3 regions of the Rhodococcus sp. MTM3W5.2 genome follow, and region 1 is predicted to be linked to each of the others. Evidence: riboswitches for the same ligand, from Rfam matches in the RefSeq annotation. Region 1 holds a riboswitch; each other region holds the start of a gene.
What was found. Region 1 has a riboswitch for cobalamin ahead of BTZ20_RS22180 (ABC transporter substrate-binding protein). Riboswitches for the same ligand answer to the same signal wherever they lie in the genome.
Positions count from the first base shown of each region.

Region 2: another riboswitch for cobalamin. It lies ahead of metE (5-methyltetrahydropteroyltriglutamate--homocysteine S-methyltransferase); the one in region 1 lies ahead of BTZ20_RS22180 (ABC transporter substrate-binding protein).
Region 3: another riboswitch for cobalamin. It lies ahead of BTZ20_RS23200 (CbtB domain-containing protein); the one in region 1 lies ahead of BTZ20_RS22180 (ABC transporter substrate-binding protein).

Region 1 is NZ_CP019572.1:4,861,239-4,868,831, forward strand. Features, by position in the region: partial or broken gene BTZ20_RS22170 (S9 family peptidase) at 1-1,151, opposite strand, end outside; gene BTZ20_RS22175 (phosphoribosylaminoimidazolesuccinocarboxamide synthase) at 1,191-2,084, opposite strand; cobalamin riboswitch at 2,152-2,337, shown strand; gene BTZ20_RS22180 (ABC transporter substrate-binding protein) at 2,368-3,354, shown strand; gene BTZ20_RS22185 (FecCD family ABC transporter permease) at 3,351-4,409, shown strand; gene BTZ20_RS22190 (ABC transporter ATP-binding protein) at 4,406-5,218, shown strand; gene BTZ20_RS22195 ((2Fe-2S) ferredoxin domain-containing protein) at 5,221-5,967, shown strand; gene BTZ20_RS22200 (SelT/SelW/SelH family protein) at 5,964-6,257, shown strand; gene BTZ20_RS22205 (1-aminocyclopropane-1-carboxylate deaminase/D-cysteine desulfhydrase) at 6,262-7,272, opposite strand; gene BTZ20_RS22210 (HIT family protein) at 7,281-7,593, opposite strand, start outside.
Region 2 is NZ_CP019572.1:2,069,281-2,076,873, reverse strand. Features, by position in the region: partial or broken gene BTZ20_RS09565 (pyruvate carboxylase) at 1-2,620, opposite strand, end outside; cobalamin riboswitch at 2,932-3,135, shown strand; gene metE (5-methyltetrahydropteroyltriglutamate--homocysteine S-methyltransferase) at 3,281-5,548, shown strand; gene BTZ20_RS09555 (short-chain fatty acyl-CoA regulator family protein) at 5,593-7,014, opposite strand; gene prpD (2-methylcitrate dehydratase PrpD) at 7,181-7,593, shown strand, end outside.
Region 3 is NZ_CP019572.1:5,091,382-5,098,974, reverse strand. Features, by position in the region: gene BTZ20_RS23215 (DsbA family oxidoreductase) at 1-190, shown strand, start outside; gene BTZ20_RS23210 (hypothetical protein) at 187-639, opposite strand; gene BTZ20_RS23205 (CbtA family protein) at 798-1,610, opposite strand; gene BTZ20_RS23200 (CbtB domain-containing protein) at 1,601-1,795, opposite strand; cobalamin riboswitch at 1,820-1,949, opposite strand; gene BTZ20_RS23195 (glycosyltransferase) at 2,068-3,174, shown strand; gene BTZ20_RS23190 (alpha/beta hydrolase) at 3,136-4,215, opposite strand; gene mhuD (mycobilin-forming heme oxygenase MhuD) at 4,264-4,581, opposite strand; gene BTZ20_RS23180 (MarR family winged helix-turn-helix transcriptional regulator) at 4,607-4,999, opposite strand; gene BTZ20_RS23175 (MFS transporter) at 5,101-6,573, shown strand; gene BTZ20_RS23170 (alpha/beta fold hydrolase) at 6,624-7,388, shown strand; gene BTZ20_RS23165 (BTAD domain-containing putative transcriptional regulator) at 7,382-7,593, opposite strand, start outside.

The sequences.
Region 1 (7,593 bases):
GCGCAGCTCGCCGTAGCCGTCGGCGGTCAACGGCCACACCGCGAGCCGGGTGAGGGCCTCGCGCCGGTAGCTCAGCACCAGGTGACCGGCGAACGCCTCCGCGTCCTCGAGCCGGACGTCCGCGCGCGGCGCGAGCAGGGTGCGCTGATCGGTCGGGTCGGCCACCGGGGCGTCGACCAGGGTGAAGTTCTCCGCCTTCACACCGTCGACGTCGCCGTTGTGCAGGATCAGGAACCGGTCCTCGCCCGCGACGACCGCGTGCTCGACGCTGTACTCGACACCGTCGACGCGGGGCAGCACCACCCGGAACTCGCCCTCGGGGTCGTCCGATTCGAGGCAGCGGATCTCCGAGGTGATCTTGGAGCCGATCCAGATCATCAGGTACTTCTCGCTGCGGGTGGACCCGAAGCCGACCCAGAACCGCTCGTCCGGCTCGTGGAAGACCTGCGCGTCCTCGGACTGCGCGGTGCCCAGCTTGTGCCGCCAGACGGTGTCGGGCCGCCAGGCCTCGTCCACCGTCATGTAGAAGACGTGCTCGTTGTCCACCGACCAGGTGGCGCCGGGCGCGGTGCCGGGGATCTCGTCGGCGAGCAGCTCACCGGTGCGCAGGTCCTTGAACCGCAGGGTGTACCGCTCGTCGCCGGCGGTGTCCACGGAGTACGCCAGCAGATGGCCGTCGAGGGTGATCGAGAACGCACCAAGGGAGAAGAAGTCGTGCCCCTCGGCGAGCAGGTTGCTGTCGAGCAGCACCTGCTCACCCTCGATCTCCGTCTCGGCGGAGAGCACCGGCGGGGTCCAGTCGTCCGGGCCTGAGATCGGGCACCGGCACTGCACCCCGTACTGCTTGCCCTCGAAGCTGCGGGAGTAGTACCACCACTGGCCCATCCGGGACGGCACCGAAAGGTCGGTCTCCTGGGTGCGGGCCTTGATCTCCTGGAAGATCGTTTCCCGCAACGGCGCGAGGTGCTCGGTCTGCTGCTCCGTGTAGGCGTTCTCCGCCTCGAGGTACGCGCGCACCTCGGGGTCGTCCTTCTCGCGCAGCCACTCGTAGTTGTCGACGAAGGTGTCGCCGTGGTGGGTGCGCTCGAGGGGACCTTCTTGGCGACCGGGGCTGCGATGGGGCTGCTGACCGGGGTGACGGACGAAGTCATGCCGCCCAGCCTAGGCGGTGCGTGCCGCGGCGCGGCGGGCTACACCGGGCTCTGGACCCAGTCGTCGAAGGACAGCCCGGAGATGCGCTCGTAGGCCTCGATGTACCGGGCCCGGGTGGCGTCGACGATCTCCTGGGGCAGCGGCGGCGGGGGCGTGTCGCTCGCCCGGTCCCAGCCGGACTCCTGGCCGGTGAGCCAGTTGCGGACGAACTGCTTGTCGAAGCTCGGCTGCACCCGGCCCGGCTCATAGCCATCGGCTGGCCAGTAGCGGGACGAGTCCGGGGTGAGCACCTCGTCGGCGAGGACCAGGTTGCCGTCGGCGTCGAGGCCGAACTCGAACTTGGTGTCGGCCAGGATGATGCCCCGGTCCGCGGCGAAACTGGCTGCCCGGAAATAGATGTCGAGGGTGTCCTCGCGCAGCTTGATCGCCAGCTCCTGACCGAGCTGATCGATCACGGTCGCGAAGTCGACGTTCTCGTCGTGCTCGCCGAGCACCGCTTTGGTGGCGGGGGTGAAGATCGGCTCGGGCAGCTTGCTGGCCTCGACGAGGCCCTCGGGCAGCTCGACGCCGCAGACGGCGCCGGTGCGCTGGTAGTCGGCGAGCCCGGACCCGGTGAGGTAGCCACGGGCCACGCACTCGACCGGCACCATGTTCAGCTTGCGCACCACGAGGGCGCGGCCGAGCACCTCGGCCGGGATCCGCTCGTCGTCGGGCGCGCCTGCCAGGTGGTTGGTGCCGCCGAGCTGCTCGAAGAAGAACACGCTCATCGCGGTGAGCACGCGACCCTTATCGGGGATCGGGGTGCTCAGCACGTGGTCGTAGGCGGAGATCCGGTCGCTCGCGACCAGCAGCAGGTGCTCGTCGTCGATCGTGTAGAGGTCGCGGACCTTGCCGCCGGCCAGGTGGGCGTAGTCGGAGAGTGAGGGGCGCACACCGGAACCCTATCGGGTCGCTGCCCGGCCGATTCGCGGGCGATCGCCCACAGAGGGCGTTGGTCTATCCTGCAACCGTTGTCGCGGTGTTCGGGAAGTCCGGTGCAAAGCCGGCGCGGTACTCGCCACTGTGAGCAGGTACGTCGGCTACTCGGGGTCCACCCCAGCCACTGGATGCGCAAGCGTCCGGGAAGGCGTAGCCGGCGGCCATCCCTGCCGAGCCAGGAGACCGGCCGTGACGCATACCTGCATGTTTTCCACGAGTCATGGAAGGCGGGTCGCTTTGCGCACCCCTGTTTCACACCGAGTCATCGCATCTACCGCAGCGGCGATCGCTGCCGCTCTCACCCTGTCCGCGTGCGGCGGATCGTCGAACTCCGACACCCACACCGCCGCGGTCTCCCTGCAGAACTGCGGCCGCACCGTGACCCTCGACGGGCCCGCCGAACGGGGCGTCACCCTCAACCAGGGCGCCACCGAGACAGCGCTGTCGATCGGCGCCAAGGGCCAGATGGCGGGCACGGCCTACCTCGACGACACGATCGCTCCCCAGTGGCAGTCTGCGTACGCCGAGGTCCCGACTCTCGACGAGAAGGACTTCCCGAGCCGGGAGGCCCTGCTCGAGACCAAGCCCGACCTGGTGACGGCGTCGTACTCGAGCGCGTTCGACGACAAGGCCGTCGGCTCGCACGAGTCGTTCGACGAGCTCGGCGTCGCCACCTATGTCTCCCCGTTCGGCTGCAAGGACAAATCGAAGCGACCCGCGGTCGCATGGGATTCGATCGCGACCGAGATCACCGACTACGGGATGATGTTCGGCCGCAAGGACGAGGCCGACGCGGTGGTCGCGCAGATGCGCGAGACGCTGACCGGCATCGAGGCGGCGGCGCCCGCGAAGGGCAAGAGCATCTTCTGGTACGACAGCAACACCACGACGCCGTACGTCGGGGCCAATGCAGGCGGGCCACAGCTGATCATCGACGCGGTCGGCGGCACCAACATCTTCGCAGGCACGGACGGATCCTGGGCCGACGGCAGCTGGGAGACGGTGCTGGCCGCGAACCCGGACGTCATCGTGCTCGCCGACGCCTCATGGGACACGGCCGAGGAGAAGAAGAACTACCTCCGCGGCGACCCGGCGCTGCGTGACCTGAAGGCGGTGCGCGAGGACGCGTTCGTCGTCCTCCCGTTCTCGACGACCACGCCGGGTCCGCGCACCATCGAGGGCGCGACGCTCGTCGCGGGGCAGTTGGGCGGCGAAGGGGCGTGACCGCGTCCACCCGGGCCCCTGCCCGGGCAGCCACCACGACCAGCACTGCATGGTCGGCGATCCTGGTCGCGCTGCTCGCGGTGAGCTGCGCGGCCGGGGTCGCGATCGGCGCGGCCGACCTGTCGATCGGCACGGTCGTCGAGTCGATCGCCGGACGGCTCGGCATCGGCCCTGGCACCGACCTGCTCACCACGCACATCGTCGTCGACCTGCGGTTGCCGCGGGTGCTGGCCGCCGCGGCGATCGGCGCAGGGCTCGCCCTGTGCGGTGCGGTGCTCCAGTCGCTGACCGGCAACCAGTTGGCCGACCCCTACCTGCTCGGCATGTCGGGGGGCGCGTCATTGGGCGCGGTCCTGGCGCTCACCACCGGCGCGAGTGCGGTGGGCGCCCTCGGATTCGGTGCCGTCTCGACGGCCGCGTTCCTCGGTGCCATCGGGAGCCTGCTGCTGGTGTTCGTCATCGCGACCTCCCGGTCCGGTGCGCTGCTGTCCGGTCGGCTCGTCCTCGCCGGGATAGCGGTGGGGCAGCTGGCGGCGGCGCTGACGTCGGCGCTGGTGCTCTTCGGCGACCGGGACGCCGCCCACCGGGTGTTGAGCTGGACCCTCGGTTCGGTGGCGGGTGTGCGCTGGCCGGGCCTGGTCGGCATCCTGATCGTCGTCGCTGCGACGATGACGATCGTCCTCGCCTACAGCCGGGTGCTGGACTCGTTCGCATTCGGTGAGCGCGCCGCCGCGAGCCTGGGCACCAACGTCGAACGCTCCCGCTGGGTGCTGTACGCGGTGGCGTCGCTGTGCACGGCGGCGCTGGTCGCGCAGGCAGGCATCATCGGGTTCGTCGGGCTCGTGGTGCCGCATGCGGCCCGCATGCTCGTCGGGCCGCTGCACGCGCGCCTGCTCCCGGTGGTGGCCCTGATGGGCGCGCTGCTGCTGGTGTGGGCCGACATCGCCGCCCGCACCGTCATGCCCGGGCGAGAACTGCCCATCAGCATCGTCACCGCCATCGTCGGGGTACCGGCGTTCGTGTGGCTGCTCCGACGACCGGGAGTTCGCGCGTGAGCCACCACACTCCGGAGATCCGAGTCGAGAACGTCACCTGGTCGGCCGGGGGCAGTCGGATCCTCGACCGGGTCGCATGCACGGCCCCTGCCGGACAGGTCACCGGGCTGATCGGTCCGAACGGGTCGGGCAAGACGTCGTTGCTGTCGACCATCGCCCGGCTCGAGCGTCCCGAGAACGGACGGGTGCTGCTCGGTGACGTACCGGCGACCGTGATGCACCGGCGCGAGTTCGCGCGGACCGTCGCACTGGTGGAACAGCATTCGGCCACAGAACTGGACCTGACGGTGGAACAGATCGTCGAACTCGGCACCATCCCGCAGCGCGGCGGCTGGGCCCGCCCCGCCGCACTCGGCACGGGCGAGGTCGTCACCGAATGCCTCGCGACGGCCGGGATAACCGACCTGCGACACCGGTTGTGGCAGAGCCTGTCCGGCGGCGAGAAGCAGAAGACCCAGCTGGCCCGGGCGTTCGCGCAGCGACCATGCGTGCTGCTGCTGGACGAGCCGACCAACCACCTCGACGTCTCGGCTTCGCTCGAACTCCTCGAGCTGATCCGGGCCCGCGGACTGACCACGGTGGCCGCGATGCACGACCTGAACCTGGCCGCGATGTACTGCGATCACCTGGTGGTGCTGCGCGACGGCCGGGTGGTCGCCGAGGGCCCGACGGAGTCGGTGCTGACCGCCGAACTGCTCGCGGAGGTGTACGGCCTCGACGCCCTGGTGCAGCCCCATCCACGGACAGGGCGACCACTGGTGGTGCTGTGCGGCACCGTCGACGCCACCGCCGAAAGGTCTTTCTCGTGAACATGATTCAGCGGAATCGGTGGGTGATCGTCACCGCGCCGACCGATCGCGGCGCCGATCCACGCGACCAGGTACTCGGGGCGCTGCGAGCGCTGCGGGACCGGCACCCGGACACCGTCTTCGTGACGGCGGTGCTCGGCGGCTCGGGGACATCCGTGACCACGGCGCTCGACGAGGCGGCCGCGGCAGGCGCCACCGAGGTCGTGGTGGTCAGTGCCCAGACCGTGCTCGACCGCAAGATGGACGCGTGGTTCCGCCGCGTCGTCGGGCACTGGTTGCGCGAGCGCGGACCGGACGTCCCCGACGTCCGCCTCGCCGGGCCGCTGAGCGACACCGACACGTACGTCGACCTGCTCGACGCCGCGATCTCGGGCCCCACCTCCGCAGCCCGCACCACCACCGCTCCCCTCACCTCCCCCGCGTGGGACGAGGTGCCGGGCTTCGCTCGGCACGTCCTGGTGTGCCGGGGTCCGCGCTGCTCGGCCCGCGGCGGCCCGGAGGCCGCGCAGGCACTGGACCGCGCGCTCGAGGCCCGCGGTCTTGGCGACGACGACGTCCTCGTCACCCAGACCGGCTGCCTGTTCCCGTGCTCGCAGGCGCCCGTCATGGCGGTGTATCCCGACAACACCTGGTACGCGGAACTGCGCGCCGACCGGGTCGAACGGTTCGTCGACGAACACCTGGTCGAGGCAAGACCCATCACCGAGTGGAGCGGTGCGCGGCGGATGTCTGACACCCTGGAGGCATGACCACCGCCGCGCCCCGCGTCACCGTCACCTACTGCACGCAGTGCAACTGGCTGCTCCGGGCCGGCTGGATGGCGCAGGAACTTCTGAACACGTTCGGCACCGACCTCGGCGAGGTGGCCCTGATCCCGGGCACCGGCGGCGTCTTCCGGATCACGATCGGCGACGACCTGCTGTGGGATCGCAAGCGCGACGGTGGTTTTCCCGACATCGTCACGCTCAAGCAGCTCGTGCGCGACGTGGTGGCGCCGGAGCGGGACCTGGGTCACGCGGACCGCGGTCGCGACCGCTGATCGCTCAGTCGCCCCGCGGGCCGTAGGTGTCGACGACGAGGACCGGCCCGTCGCCAAGAGCGCCGTCCGCGTCCAACGCCAGCGCGCCCGCGAGTGCCTTCGCGGTGTAGACGGAATCGAGGGTCAGCCCGTGGTCCGCGCCGATCCGCTCCGCGGCCGACCCCTCGGGCGTCGCGAAGCCGTATCCGGGCCCGAGCCAGTCGCGGGTGACCGTGAGCGCTCCCGGTTCGAACTCGACCGGGCCGAGCGCGGCACCGCGCCGGGTGAGCAGCCGCGCGGTCTTGTGCGCCAGCCCGACGAGGTCCCGCTCGGCCAGCGGCAGGGTGTCGTTGACGACCACCCCGACCACCCGGGTGCGCAGGCCTGCCAGGCGGAGCCCCAGCAGCAGCCCTGCTGCGGTGCCGCCCGAGCCCACCGGGGTCACCACGTGCGTCGGCTCCGGCATCGCACCCGCCTCGATCTGCGCGGCCAGCTCCAGCGCGGCCTCCACATAGCCGAGCGTCCCGAGGGGCGAGGATCCGCCCGCGGGCAGGAAGTAGGGCAGGCGTCCGCCACGCGCGTGCCGCAGCAACAGCCACGGCGCCGCCGCGATCGTGCGGGCCTTCGTCCGGGTGAAATGCAGTGCGGCACCGGAGCGCCGCAACCGTTCGAGCTGCGCGTGCACGTGTTCGTCCATCGGCTGATCGATCAGGGCCAGGGCCGTGTCGATGCCGAACTCGTGGGCGTACAGCGCCGTCGCCAGCCCCCAATTGGTGCCCTGGCCGCCAACGCTGAAGATCTGCCGGGAACCACGGGCGAGGACATCCGGGATGATCCATTCCAGCTTGCGCACCTTGTTGCCGCCCCAGCCGCCTGCCCCGTACACGCCCTCGTCCTTGCACCACAGCCGGTTCGCCGGGCCCAGCCCATCCAGGTGGGTGATCGGGGTCGGGCCGGAGCCGAGCCTGCGGTACGGGAGGGTCGCCTCGAGTTCCGGGAAGAGCCGGTGCAGCGCGGGGCCGGTCGTCTTGTCCATGTGATCGCCTATACCGAGTCGAGCCTGCGGCGGAGCGCACCGGCCAGGTAGTCGAGATCCGGCCGACGCGCGGCGACGGGGCGGCCGCGGAGACCGAAACCGTCGCCTGAGGTGCGCGGGATGACATGCAGGTGCACGTGGAAGACCTCCTGGCCTGCGACTGCGCCGTCCGCGAGGAAGAGGTTCACCCCGTCGGCGCGCGGGCCGTCGGCGGGCAGGCCCGCCGCGTCGGTGCCGTTGTCCCGCAACGCGGCCGCCAATCGCTGGCCGACGGCGAAGATGCGGCCGCCGTCCTCCTGGTCGAGCTGCGCGAGCCCCGAC
Region 2 (7,593 bases), 2.8 Mb from region 1:
CCGACCACCTTGGAGGACGGGGTCACCTTCACCAGGCGCCCGAGCATCCGGTCCGCCGCCGCGTACTTCGCCTCGACCTCCTCGAACTGGTCGCCCAGTCCGAGCGCGATGGCCTGCTGGCGCAGGTTCGACAGCTGACCGCCGGGGATCTCGTGCGTGTAGACGCGACCGGTGGGGCAGGCAGCCCGGACTCGAACGGCGCGTACACCTTTCGCAGCGCCTCCCAGTACGGCTCGAGGTCGCACACGGCCTGCAGATCCAGGCCCGTGTCCCGCGCCGAGTGTGCGGTGGCCGCGACGATCGCCGACAACGCGGGCTGGCTGGTGGTGCCCGCCAGCGCCGCGCTCGCGCCGTCGACGGCGTCGGCTCCCGCCTGCCACGCCGCCAGATAGGTGGCCAGCTGGCCGCCGGGGGTGTCGTGGGTGTGCACGTGCACCGGCAGGTCGAAGTTGCTGCGCAGCGCCGACACCAGGGTGGCGGCCGCCGGTGCGCGCAGCAGTCCGGCCATGTCCTTGATGGCCAGCACGTGGGCGCCCGCGTCCACGATCTGCTCGGCCAGCTTCAGGTAGTAGTCGAGGGTGTAGAGGTCCTCGTTCGGGTTCGACAGGTCACCGGTGTAGCTCATCGCGACCTCGGCGACGGCGGTGCCCGTCTCGCGGACCGCGTCGATGGCGGGCCGCATCTGGTCGACGTTGTTGAGCGCGTCGAAGATCCGGAAGATGTCCACGCCCGTCGAGGTGGCCTCGCGCACGAACGCGCGGGTGACCGACTCGGGGTAGGGCGTGTAGCCGACGGTGTTGCGGCCGCGCAGCAGCATCTGCAGACAGATATTCGGCATCGCCTCGCGCAGCGCGGCCAGCCGCTCCCACGGGTCCTCGTGCAGGAAGCGCAGCGCGACGTCGTAGGTCGCGCCGCCCCAGGCCTCCACCGACAGCAGCTCGGGCGTCAACCGGGCGACGTGACCCGCGACGTCGAGCAGGCCGCCGGTGCGAACCCGGGTCGCCAGCAGGGACTGGTGCGCGTCGCGGAAGGTGGTGTCGGTGACACCGAGCGCGGCCTGTGCGCGCAGCGCGGCGGCGAAGCCGTCGGGCCCGAGCTCGATCAGTCGCTGCTTCGAGCCGGCGGGCGGCGGCGTGGTCAGGTCGATCTTGGGCAGCTTGTCGCGCGCGTAGACGGTGGTGGGGCGCTCGCCGTGCGGCTTGTTGACGGTCACGTCGGCGAGGTAGGTCAGGATCTTGGTGCCGCGGTCGGCCGACGCCCTCGAGGTCAGCAGCGCCGGGCGCTCCTCGATGAACGAGGTCGTCACGTTGCCCGCGCGGAAGTCCGGGTCGTCGAGGACGGCCTGCAGGAACGGGATGTTGGTGGCCACGCCGCGGATCCGGAATTCGGTCACCGCCCGGCGCGCCCTTGCCACGGCCGCGGGCAGGTCCCGGCCGCGACAGGTGAGCTTGACGAGCATCGAGTCGAAGTAGGCGCCCACCTCGGCGCCCAGGTTGGCGCCGCCGTCGAGGCGAACGCCTGCACCGCCGGGCGTGCGGTACGCGGTGATCCGGCCGGTGTCGGGGCGGAATCCGTTGGCCGGGTCCTCGGTGGTGATGCGGAGCTGCAGCGCCGCGCCGCGGAGCTTGATCGAATCCTGGGCCAGACCCAGATCGGCCAGCGTCTCGCCGGAGGCGATCCGGAGCTGCGCCTGCACCAGGTCCACGTCCGTCACCTCCTCGGTGACGGTGTGCTCGACCTGGATGCGCGGGTTCATCTCGATGAACACGTGGTTGCCGCGGGTGTCGAGGAGGAACTCGACGGTGCCCGCGCAGCTGTAGTTGATCTCCTTGGCGAAGGCGACAGCGTCGGCGCAGATCCGCGCGCGCAGATCCTCCGGGAGGTTCGGCGCGGGCGCCAGCTCGATCACCTTCTGGTGCCGTCGCTGCACGCTGCAGTCACGCTCGAACAGGTGGATCACGTTGCCCTGACCGTCGGCCAGGATCTGCACCTCGATGTGCCGCGGGTCGACGACGGCCTGCTCGAGGAACACGGTGGCGTCACCGAAGGCGGACTCCGCCTCGCGGGCCGCGGCCTCGATCGCCTCGCGCAGCTGGGCACGCTCGGCGACCCGGCGCATGCCGCGACCACCGCCGCCTGCGACCGCCTTGACGAACAGCGGGAACTGCATGGACTCGGCGGCGGCGAGCAGCTCGTCCACGTCGGCGGACGGCGCCGACGAGGAGAGCACGGGGAGTCCGGCCGCCTTCGCGGCGGCGATCGCGCGGGCCTTGTTGCCGGTGAGCTCGAGCACCTCGGCGGACGGGCCGACGAAGGTGATGCCCTCGGCGGCACAGGCCGCGGCGAGGTCCGGGTTCTCCGAGAGGAAGCCGTAGCCGGGGTAGATGGCGTCGGCGCCGGACTTCTTCGCAGCCGCGACGATCTCGGCGATCGACAGGTAGGCCCGGACCGGGTGCCCCTCCTCCCCGATCTGGTAACTCTCGTCGGCCTTCAGTCGGTGGACCGAGTTGCGGTCCTCGTACGGAAAGACAGCTACGGTCCCCGCGCCCAGCTCGTAGGAGGCGCGGAATGCCCTGATCGCGATTTCCCCGCGATTGGCAACCAAAACTTTAGAGAACATTGCTGAAAATTACCCTTGCTCTCGTACCGCTCGCCGGACGGTGTCCTAGCATCCGGGAAATTCCCGCATACTCGACCCGCTGTAACGATGCAGTACGCTACCGGCCCCCACCTCACAGGGATACGGCACCCACCGTGAGCTGCGGATACGACTCGATCGCGCCCTCTTTCGCAGGGTTCGCAGATGGCCCGAACGGCGGGCGAACACCCCCGCAGCGAGCTGGTCGACCGCTCCCGTTCTGCCTCATATACTCATCAGTGCAATCGGTCCGCCCGGTGTGGTCATGAGGAGCCCCGAAGTCCCCGCCCGGCGTCGAAGCACGTCTCCCCGTCTATGTGGAGAGAGGTGTGAGAGGGAACCCGGTGAGAATCCGGGACTGTCCCGCAGCGGTATGCAGGAACGACCGCCGTCACCATGCACTGGACTTCGCGTCTGGGAAGCGACGGCCACTAGGACCGGTGTCGATCACCGGGCGCCTGCGAGTCCGAAGACCTGCCGACTGCGTCGGGCACGCCGTGCCCGACGGTCCACCGCCTCGTGGAATGGGCGAGTAGATCGGATCGCCGTTGACTGCTGCCCGCATGCGGGCGCCACCTGGGCTCGGTCCGTGCTCTCGTCTGCCGGTGGTGGCCACCCCGCTGTCAGCAACTGGAGAACACCGTGACATCCACCTTCACCGCAACCGTGCTGGGCTCCCCGCGCATCGGTCCCCGCCGCGAACTCAAGAAGGCCGTCGAGTCCTTCTGGGCAGGCACGCTCGACGCCTCCGCGCTCGATGCCGTCGCGCGGGACCTGCGCACACAGACCTGGACCGAACTGCGCGACGCCGGGATCGACTCCGTTCCGGTCAACGTCTTCTCGTACTACGACCAGATGCTCGACACCGCCGCGATGCTCGGCGCCCTGCCGGAGCGGGTCGCAGGAGAGTCGACGGCTCTTGATCGCTATTTCGCGGCCGCCCGCGGTACCGCCACCGTCACCCCACTCGAGATGACGAAGTGGTTCGACACGAACTACCACTACCTGGTCCCCGAGATCAGCTCCTCGACGCGGTTCACCCTCGACCCGTCGAAGGTGCTGGGCGAGGTCGAGGAGGCGCGGGCGCTCGGCATCGCCGCGCGACCGGTGCTGATCGGGCCGGTCACCTTCCTGCTCCTGTCGAAAGCGATCGACTCCGAGTCCTCCCTCCTCTCCCGAGTCGGGGAGCTCCTCCCGCTCTACTCCGCGCTGCTCGGGCGGCTGGCGGACGCAGGCGTCGAGTGGGTCCAGATCGATGAACCCGCGCTGGTCGCCGATCGCACGGAGCCCGAGATCGCCACCGCGGGCGAGGTCTACCGGGCGCTGTCCGCGCTCGAGCATCGGCCCGCGATCCTGCTCGCCTCCTACTTCGGCGACCTCGGCGCCGCCCTGCCCACGCTTGCGAAGACCGGCGTCGAGGGACTGGCGGTCGACCTCGTCGCCGGCGACCCCGAGGCACTGGCCGGAATCCCCGAACTCGCGGGCAAGCACGTCGTCGCCGGGATCGTCGACGGGCGGAACATCTGGCGCAACGACCTGGCCGAATCCCTGACGACGCTCGAAACCCTGCGCGGGAGCGTGGGTTCGGTCGCGGTCTCCACCTCCTGCTCCCTGCTGCACGTGCCGTACTCGCTCGAGAGCGAGAGCGAACTCGACGACGCCCTGCGGTCCTGGCTGGCCTTCGGCTCCGAGAAGGTGCGCGAGGTGATCACCCTCGCGACCGGCCTGCGTTCCGGTCGCGATGCCGTCGGCGCGGAACTGGCTCATGCGGCTTCCGCGAAGGCCACCCGGGCGGCCGATCGACGGCTGCACGACTACGCGATCCGGGCGCGATTGACCGGCCTGAAGGCGGCCGACGGCGGGCGGCGTCCCGCCGCGGAGCGTCGCGAGGTGCAGGCGGCAGTCCTGCCGCTGCCACAGCTGCCCACCACCACGATCGGCTCGTACCCGCAGACGACCGCGATCCGGGTGGCCAGGGCCGCGCTGCGGAAGGGCGAGATCGACGAGGCCGAGTACCTGCACCGGATGCGCGGCGAGGTAGCCGATGTCATCGCCCTCCAGGAACAGCTGGGTCTCGACGTGCTCGTGCACGGTGAACCCGAGCGCAACGACATGGTGCAGTACTTCGCCGAACAGCTCGACGGCTTCTTCGCCACCGCCAACGGTTGGGTGCAGTCCTACGGGACCCGCTGCGTGCGGCCGCCGATCCTGTACGGCGATGTCCGCCGACCGCGCCCGATGACGGTCGACTGGACCTCGTACGCACAGTCACTGACGGCGAGGCCGGTCAAGGGCATGCTGACCGGGCCGGTCACCATCCTGGCGTGGTCGTTTGTCCGCGACGACCAGCCGCTGTCCGAGTCGGCCGACCAGGTGGCGCTCGCGATCCGCGACGAGACCGTCGACCTGGAATCCGCGGGGGCGCAGGTGATCCAGGTGGACGAACCCGCGCTGCGCGAGCTGTTGCCACTGCGGTCGGCGGACCAACCCGCCTACCTGGACTGGTCTGTGGGAGCGTTCCGGTTGGCCACCTCCGGGGTCGCCGACGCGACCTCGGTTCACACCCACCTGTGCTACTCGGAGTTCGGCGAGGTGATCGGGGCGATCGCCGGTCTGGATGCGGACGTCACCTCGATCGAGGCGGCGCGCTCACACATGGAGGTCCTCGACGATCTCAACGCGGTCGGATTCGATCTCGGTGTCGGTCCGGGCGTCTACGACATCCACTCCCCCAGGGTGCCCTCGGTCGCGGAGATCGCCGACTCGCTGCGTGCCGCGCTGAAGGCCGTGCCTGCGGAGCGGCTGTGGGTCAACCCCGACTGTGGCCTGAAGACCCGCGGCCGGGCCGAGGTCGAGGCGTCCCTGCGCAACCTCGTCGCCGCGACCGAACTGGTCCGGGCCGAGCTCTAGGCCGACGCCGCACCCACGCTCGCCCCCGGCGGGCGCGGGTGCGGCTACGCCTGCGGGTACGGCAGGTGGCCGCTGCTGTTCTCGTTGACCAGGACCGACCGCCCCAACTGCGGGAACGCCCGTTGCGCGCAGGCGGGGCGGTCGCACACCTTGCACCCCGCGCCGATCGGCACGATCGTGGCCGGATCGTCGGTCTGGATTCCACGTGAGTACACCATGCGGTCGGCGTAGGCGATGTCGCAGCCGAGCCCGATCGCAAAGTTGCGCTCGGGGGCCAGGTAGCCGAGGCCACCGCTGTGCGTGGTCCTGGCCACCCACAGGTAGGTTCGCCCGTCGGGCATCTTCGCCACCTGCGTGTGGATCCGGCCCGGGTTGGCGAAGGCCTCGTGGACCACCCACAACGGGCAACTCCCACCCACCCGGGAGAAGTGAAAGGCGGTGGCGGACTGCCGCTTGGAGATGTTCCCGGCGCGATCGGTGCGGACGAAAAAGAAGGGCACCCCGCGCTGGCGGTGCCGCTGCAGCGTGGACAGCCGGTGACAGATGGTCTCGAAGCCGACCTCGAACTTCAGGCTGAGCAGGTCGATGTCGTAGCGCAGTGATTCGGCCGAGTCCAGGAACTGGCTGTACGGCAGGATCAGCGCGCCGGCAAAGTAGTGCGCCAATCCGATCCGCGCCAGTGCCGCGGATTCGGCGCTCAGCGAATCATCTTCCGCGACAATGGAGTCGATCGCCTCGGCCTGCGTCAGGAAGGCCAGCTGCATCGCGATCTGAAAGGCGCGCTGACCGGCGGTGAGCCGCCGCGCCAACGTGAGGGTCGACTTCTTCACGTCGAAGAAACGCTTGGGACCCAATTGATCCGGTTCATCGGTCCGGATCCGCACCGTGACGCCGTGCCGATCGCGCATCAGCCTCGCGAGCTGCAGGTCGAGCGCGCCGATGGTCAGCTCGTTGCGGGTGAACATCTGCTCCGCGGCGTCGTCGAGCCGGGCGATGTGGTTGCGGCGATCGTAGAAGAAGTCGCGAACCTCCTCGTACGGCATCGGAACGCGCGCGGACCCGGCCGTGGCCTCCCCGGACAGCTGCGCCGAGAACTGGTCCAGCTGATCGGTCGCCGCGTGCAGGCGACGGTGCAGCGTCACCAGGGTTCGCCCCACCGCGGGCATGCGGGCCACCAACTCGTCCAGCTCCGCCAGCGAGACGTCGCCGGACTCGGACGTCTCCGCCAGCGCCTGGTGCACATCGGCGACCAGGCGGGCGTCGGAGTCCGCCGCGAAGAACTGGACGTCGAGATCGAACTCGGAGTTGAGCTTGAGGAGCACCGGCACCGTGAGCGGGCGTTGGTCGTTCTCGAGCTGATTGACGTAGCTCGGCGAGAGCCCCAGCGTCTTGGCGAGCGCCAGCTGCGACAGGTGCCGCTCCTCGCGGAGCCGCCGCAGCCGGGCTCCGGCGTACATCTTCTTCATCGGACTCTCCTCGCTTGCCCAGTGAGGGTACCGCGCACCGATTCACAAGATTCGCAAGATCTGCGGTCGCCTCACACAAAAATAGGCAAGTGCAACGTATTTCATGCGCCTCACCCCATGCGTAGCGTGCGAAGGACAGCAGGCCAGGCATCACAACGGAGGATCGATGAAGACACATCTCGTACGCACGCACCGGTCGGCGGAGGCGTTCCCCAAGCCCGAGCACCTGGCCTGGAAGATCGCCGAGGTCGCCACCGACACGGTCGAGGTCCCGGCCGCCACCTCCGAGATGATCGTCAACCGGATCATCGACAACGCGGCCGTGGCGGCGGCCTCCCTCGTCCGCCGCCCGGTGGCCAATGCCCGGGCCCAGGCGCAGGCGCATCCGTACAGCGCCGGATCGACGGTGTTCGGGATCGGCGGAACCTTCTCCCCCGAGTGGGCCGCGTGGGCCAACGGCGTCGCGGTCCGCGAACTCGACTTCCACGACACCTTCCTGGCAGCCGAGTACTCGCACCCAGGAGACAACATCCCGCCGATCCTCGCCGTCGCCCAGCACACGGGTCGTAGCGGTGCCGA
Region 3 (7,593 bases), 230 kb from region 1:
CGAGGAGGCGCGCCTGCTCGGCGTGACCGGGGTGCCGTTCTTCGCCGCCAACCGGGCGATCGGTGTCTCCGGCGCGCAGCCCGTCGAGGTGTTCATCCAGCTGCTCGAGCAGGCCTACGCGCAGTCCGGGGCGATCGTCACGCTCGGTGACGACGCAGGCAGCTGCGCCGACGACTCCTGCGCCGTCTAGCGGCGCGCGAAGTACCTCCTGGCGCCCGCGCCCAGCAGCAGGCCGAGCCCGGCGACCACCGCGATCAGGTGGACGGTCCGTGCCAGACCGATGAGTGTCGACGCGACCGTGAGGTCGGCGACGTCGAATCCGTTCGCCGACAACAGCCAGGCCGCGGGTTCGATGACCAGCGACCCGATTCCGATCGTCCCGAGGCCGACCAGCAGGGTCAGCCGGGCGGGGTTCGAGCCGCGCCGCATCGCGACGGCGAGCGCGTACACCGCGCCGTAGATCGCCAGCCGGATCGCGCCCTGGACGGCGATCGCGGACGGACTCGCGCCGCCCTCGTCGAGCGCGCGAGCGGCCTGGAGGATCGCCTCGACGATGCCGGCGAGCAACGCGACGGACAGCAGGGTGAAGGAGTGCTCGACCTGGCGTGGCGGGCGGGTGCGGATCTCGGTGGTGGTCATGGTTTCCGAGCGTGCCGCCCGGTGGCGGCAACGGGCATCACCCCGTGGCGTGAATCCGGGCTCACCCCACGGTATCGGTCGACCGTGTGGGACAACGGAAGAAGCGGTGGAGCCCGGTGCAATGCACCGGGCTCCACCGCTTCGCTCGAGAGGTGACGTCAGCGGGCGGTCAGCGACTCCGACTGGGAGCTCGCCTTCGCGGCACGCTCGGTGAGGAACGCGAACCCGAGTCCGAGCGCCAGCCACAACGTGGCCTGGATCGTCAGCGAGGACACCCGGAAGTCCCACAGCAGGCTGGCGGGGAAGTCGGGGCCGACCTCGTTGATGTCCGGGAGCACCAGGTAGCCGATTCCGGCGACGGCAAGGAAGGCGAGCAGCGGTGCGGCGATCCGGACGGTCAGGAACTGGTTGGCCGCCACCACCTTTGCCACGTAGGCCGCGATCGACACCGCGGCCAGGCCGAGTACCACCGCGGCGAGCCACAGCCAGGTCCGATTGTTGATGGTCTCCGGGTCCCCGACCGCGGGCGGGTTCGCCGGATACTTGAAGAACGGCACCGCCTCGACCGCAAGCCAGCCGAGACCGGCAAGGGTCAGCGCGAGGATCGGTCCGGACAGTCCGCTGACCCGGCGTGCGTAGTACGCGACCGCGGCGAACAGGGCGCCGAGCGCGAGACCGGCGAGGCTGGTCGCGAGGAACAGGCCGAACCGCTGCCCGTCCCTGCTGACCAGCGGCTCCTCGGAATCGCCGTGCGAGTGTCCGCCGGACTCCGCGCCGGTCGTGGCCTCTGTCGTCCCGGCGTCGTGCCCGTGCGGTTCGACGGGCGCGGCCGCGGCCTCCTCGATCGCGATGGCCGCGTCGATGTGCGGTTCGCCGATCACGAACGCGACGGCACCGGCGAGCAGTCCGGCGATTAGGCCGGCCAGCAGGCCGCGGATGAGGAGGTTCTTGAAGGTTCCGGTCAGTGGCACGGCAGGCCCAGCAGGTGGCGACCGTCATGCATCAGCTCGTGCATGTACATGCCGGTGCGCGAGACCGCACCCTGGTCGAAGCCGACCAGGTAGAGGGTCAGCATCGCGAGCAGGACAACGCCCGCGATGATCATCGCGATGCCGACAGAATCGGTCGCCGTGCTGGGATTGTGTACGAGTGCCATGGTTCCTCCTGGGATTCCGCGTCCCTTAAAAGCCCATGCGATGGCCCCGGTATCTGGCTGTCGAGGGTGTGCCTCGATCACAGTGGCGCGACCGCTCCGGACTCTCACCGGATTCCCGTCAACCATCGCAATTACCAGCGCACTCTCGCACTCACCCGACAGTGGTGTCAATCGCAACGTGTTCGGCCGACCGGCGAGACGTTCGCGCGTACTTCATCGGGCGGTCTGCGACTGTTGGCGGGATCGCCATGCCGACAGGGATCGATGAGTCGGTGCGAATAGTGCAGCTGGCCAACTTCTACGGCCCCCGATCGGGCGGGCTGCGCACCGCGCTGCACAACTGGGGCGCCGGCTACTGCGGACGCGGGCACGAGGTGATCCTGGTTGTTCCTGGTAGGCGCGATGCCGAGGAGGTGATGGCGAGCGGGGTCCTCCGGATCACCCTGGCGGCGGTGCCGATCCCGGCCACCGGCGGTTATCGCGCCGTCAACCCGCGACGGGTGGCCGACGTCGTGCGGGGGCTGCGCCCGGCCGCCCTCGAGGTGTCGGACCGGCTGACGTTGCGCGGCTTCGGGCAGTGGGCGCGTCGGCGGGACATACGGAGCGTGGTGGTGTCCCACGAGCGACTCGACCGGCTGCTCGGACAGGTGCTGCCGCCGCGTACGGCGCGTTCGTGGGCGGACGTCGCCAACGCGCGGATGGTGCGCAACTTCGATGCGGTGGTCTGCACCACCGCGTTCGCGTCCGAGGAGTTCATCCGGATCGGCGCGGGAAACCTGTTCCGCGTTCCGCTTGGCGTCGACCTGACGCTGTTCCATCCGGATCGGCGGGACGAGGACGTGCGCGAGCACTACGCCCGGCCGTCGCAACGGCTGCTGCTGCACTGCGGACGGCTGTCGGTGGAGAAGCAGGTCGAACGCAGCATCGAGGCGGTCCGGTCCCTCGTCGGGCAGGGGCAGGACATCCGGTTGGTGATCGCAGGGGACGGGCCGAAGCGAGAAGCCTTGCGGCACAGGGCGAGGAAGCTGCCGGTGCACTTCACTGGGTTCATCGGCGACGCAGGCCGGCTGGCGACGCTGTTCGCCTCCGCAGACGTCACCCTTGCGCCCGGCCCGCACGAGACGTTCTGCCTGTCGGCACTCGAGTCGCTGGCAGCGGGGACGCCGGTGGTCGCGGCCAGATCGTCCGCCCTGGCGGAGATCATCACCCCGGACTGCGGGGCGCTTGCGCACGGGCGGGGCGTCGCGCTGGCGGACGCCGTCACCGGGGTGCTGGCCCTCCCTGCGGGTGCGCGCAGGGAGTCCGCCCGACTGCGGGCCGAACAGTTCAGCTGGTCGGCGTCAGTCGACGGGATGCTGTCGGTACTGGCGGGGAACTGACGGCGGGGTGGACAGCGCCCGCCGCAACGCGGCCGCGGCCCGGCCCATCGCCTCGGGTCCCGACCGACCGACTCCCACCATGTTCGCGAAGGAGTGGATCAGCCCGGGCTCGAGGACGTACTGCACCTCGACCCCCGCCTCGCGGAGCTTCTCGGCGTAGGCCTCGCCCTCGTCGCGCAGCGGATCGAACCCCGCGGTCACCAGGTAGGCGGGCGGCAGGCCGGTGAGGTCGCCATAGATCGGTGACAGCAGCGGATCGGTCCGGTCTGCGCCCGCCGGGATGTAGCTCTCGTCGGCGAGGTCCATGAACCGTGTGGTCAGGAAGAATTCCGCGAAGGTCGCCCGGCTGGGTCGCTTCACCGCGACATCCACCCCGGGATAGATCAGCAACTGGAACACCGGCGGCGCCCCGAGCCCGCCGTGTGCGGCGCGCTGGGCGAGGACGGCGGCGAGGTTTCCGCCCGCGCTGTCGCCGCCTACGGCGATCCGGTCGGGGTCGATGCCGAGCCCGGCCGCATTGGCGGTCACGAACGAGTACGCCGCCTCGACGTCGTGCAGCGCCGCGGGGAAGGGCGACTCGGGGGCCAACCGGTAGTCGACGGCGACGACCCGCACCCCGGCCCGTTCGGCCAGGAATCGGCACACCGCGTCGTGGCTGTCGAGGTCGCAGTAGATCCAGCCGCCGCCGTGCGCGTAGAGCAGCGCGGGCGACGTGGTGGTCAGGCCGCGCGGGGTATAGAACCGGAGCCGGAGAGGGCCACCTGGGCCGTCGATGTCGCGGTCGGTGACCGCGCCGATCGGTAGATTGCCGCCGACGGCCCTGGAACTGGACAGCAGCGCGCGCCGACCACTGGGGATCGGACGCTCGTCGAAGGGCCTGCCCTCGACCCTCTGCAAAGCGAGGATGAGCTGCATCTCCGGGTCGAGGACGTTGCCCTCGATCTCCACCGGACGCCCCGCCATGCGGCGGAGGACGCCCGCGGGCATCCGCAGGAGGATCTGCAGCGTGTGCCGCCTCGCGGCGTCGATCGCCCGGGCCATAGGTGCGAACCTACGCGCTCGACCAGGGGCGGATGCCCGTTTCGAGGCTCAGGCGTTCTTCGCAGCGGCGGCCACGTCGAGCACGACCTCGAACTCGAGCAGGGAGGCACCGGTTGCCACCGGCTTGGCGCGCTCACCCGAGTGCGCGGCCCTGGCCGGGCCGTCGGACCAGGCCTTGAAGGCCTCCTCGGATTCCCACTGCGTCACGACGAAGTAGCGCTCGTCGCCCTTGACGGGGCGCAGCAACTGGAAGCCGAGGAAGCCGGGGGAGTTCTCGACCGCGTGCGCGCGGTTCGCGAAGCGCTTCTCCAGCTCGGGGCCTGCGCCCTCGGGAACCTCGATTGCATTGATCTTCACGACTGCCATGCGGGCGAGCGTACTCCGCTCGCGGTCAGGCGCCGGTGGTGTCGGGTTCGGCGAGATGCTCGGTCAGCACTGCCAATTGGATCTTGCCCGCGTCGGCGTGGACCGCGCGGCCGGCGTCGGTGACGTCGACGAAAACCCCGCGACGATCCGATTCGCACAGCGACCGTGCAACCAGCCCCGCCTTCTCCAGCCGCGCGACGCTCCGGGAGAGGGCGCTCGGGCTCAGGTACATGTCCGCGGCGAGCTCCTGCATCCGCGGGTGCTTGCAGGTGACGCTCATCAGGCGGTCGAGGGTCTCGAAGTCGCTCATGCTCAGGCCGTGCGCGTTCTGCATCTGGCGATCGAGGTCGCACGCGATGCCGTTGTACCGGTCGAGCAGCGCTCGCCAGGTGCCGCGGAGCTCAGCTTCTGACGTCATGGCCGCATCCTAGTTCCAGTCCACACATTGATGCAAGCGAATTAAATGTTAACGAAATTAGTGCTTGCGCATTGATTGCACATGCACATACAGTCCTCGACGTGACTATCACCGAAACCACTCCGAACCTCACCGCCTCGCCGGGTTCGACCGCTCCTGCCGCAGGGCAGGCATGGACGGCCCGCCTCTGGGGGATCCTCGCGGTGCTGTGCGTCGTGATGTTCCTCGATGGGCTCGACGTCTCGATGGTGGGCGTCGCGCTGCCCTCGATCGGCACCGAACTCGGCCTCGACACCACCTCACTGCAGTGGATCATCAACGGCTACGTGCTCGGCTTCGGCGGCCTGCTGCTGCTCGGCGGGCGCACCGCCGACCTGCTCGGCAGGCGCAACGTCTTCCTGGTGGCGCTGGCGGTCTTCGCCGTCGCCTCGCTGGTCGGCGGGCTCGTCGACAACGGCACCCTGCTCATCGTCACCCGCTTCGTGAAGGGCCTCGCCGCGGCCTTCACCGCGCCGACCGCGATGTCGATCCTGACCACCACCTTCAAGGAGGGGCCTGCCCGCAACCGGGCGCTGTCGATCTTCTCCGTGTTCGGTGCGAGCGGCTACTCGTCGGGGCTGATCCTCGGCGGGCTGCTCACCAGCGCCGGCTGGCGGTGGACGTTCCTGATGCCGGTGCCGTTCGCGGTCGCCACCCTCGCCGCAGCCGTCGTCCTCATCCCGCGGGACCGGCCTGCCGACACCGGCGGGCACGATCTGGCCGGCGCGGTCACCCTGGTCGCAGGCATGATGCTCGCCGTCTACACCGTGGTCTCCGCGCCCGCACGGGGCTGGGCGGATCCGCTCACGCTCGGACTCTTCGCGCTCGCGGCGGTGCTGCTGGCCTCGTTCGTCGTGGTGGAGAGGCGAATTGCGCATCCGCTCGTCCGGCTGAGCATCCTCAAGGTGGGCGCGATCGTCCGGGCCAACCTGAGCATCATCGCGTTGTTCGGTTCCTACCTGAGCTTCCAGTTCATGGTGACGATCTTCCTGCAGTCCGGGCTCGGATGGTCGCCGCTGAAGATGGCGATGGCGCTGCTCCCTGCCGGACTGATCGTCGCGTTCGGCTCGCCCTTCGTTGGCCGCCTCGTCGACCGGTTCGGCACGCCGCGGATGATCATCGCCGCGCTCGGCTCGCTGAGCCTGGGCTACCTGTGGTTCCTGTTCGTCGGCAGCGATCAGCCGACGTACGCGGTCGCCATCCTGCCAAGCGTGATCCTGCTCGGCTTCGGTTTCACGTTCGGCTTCACCTCGATCATGGCCCAGGCCACCTCGGGCGTCGACGACTCCGAACAGGGCCTGGCCTCGGGTCTGGTGCAGACCTCGATGCAGGTCGGCGCGGCGCTGGTGCTCGCGCTGACCACCGCGCTCGTCACCGCCGGTTCGCACACCGGGGCGGGCACCGCGAGCTTCGAGCAGTTCCGCCCGGGCCTGATCCTGGTCACCGGCGTGGCGCTGCTCGGGCTGGCGATCACCGTCTGGCCGTTGATCCGCGGGCGGCGCTACTCGGCCGTGCCGGAGGCGAGCCGGGTCTGACCGGGCACACCGACCGCGAGGCAGCACGGCACCGGGATAACCTCGGTGCCGTGCTGCATGACGAGGGTGGGACCGGTCGGCCGATTCTGTTGCTCCACGGATTGATGGGCAGCGCCAGGACCTGGCGCAGGCACGTGCCGTGGCTGCGCGAGCACGGGCACGTCTACACCTTCGACGCGGCCGGGCACGGCAGGCCCGCCCCCGCCGAACTGACCACCGAGGCGTTCGTCGAGGATCTCGCCGCCGCACTGACGCCGATCACCGAGCCGATGGTGGTCATCGGACATTCGATGGGCGGGCTGCACGCCTGGTGCTTCGCCGCCGCGCACCCCGATCGCGTCAGCGCGCTCGTCGTCGAGGACATGGCGCCCGACTTCCAGGGGCGCACCGCGCGCGACTGGGCCGAGATGATCGGGTCCTGGCCGCAGCCGTTCCGCGACCGCGAGCACATGATCGATTTCTTCGGACCCGTTGCGGCGCAGTACTTCATGGATTCCTTCGAGGAGCGGTCCGACGGTTTCCATCTGCACGGCGAGGTGCCGGTGTGGCGGGATATCTCCGAGGAGTGGGGGACCCGCGATTTCTGGACGCAGTGGTCCGCGGTCCGCGCGCCCGCCCTGCTGCTGGAGGGTGAATTCACCATCACCCCGGCCGGGCAGATGCGCGCAATGGCCGACACCGCAAGGGAATCGGCGACGCGCTACGAGCTGGTCGCGGGTGCCGGTCACCTGGTGCACGACGACCGGCCGGTCGAGTATCGCGCGGCGGTGGAGGCGTTCCTCGACGGGTTGCCGGGGTACGCCGCCGGTCAGTGATTGAGGCTCGCCACCAACTCCCGTCCGTCCTGCGCTGCGCCGGCGGCGAACTCGCGCTCGAACGCCTCGGTACCGAGGATCCGCGTCGCCGCGGCGGTGATCCTGTCGACGTCGCCGCGCTCGCCGGACGGCAGGGGCGCGCCGACCGACCCGCGGGCGGTCGCGGCGGCGCCGAGCAACCGGGCGGCCTCCGCGGCACGCCCGG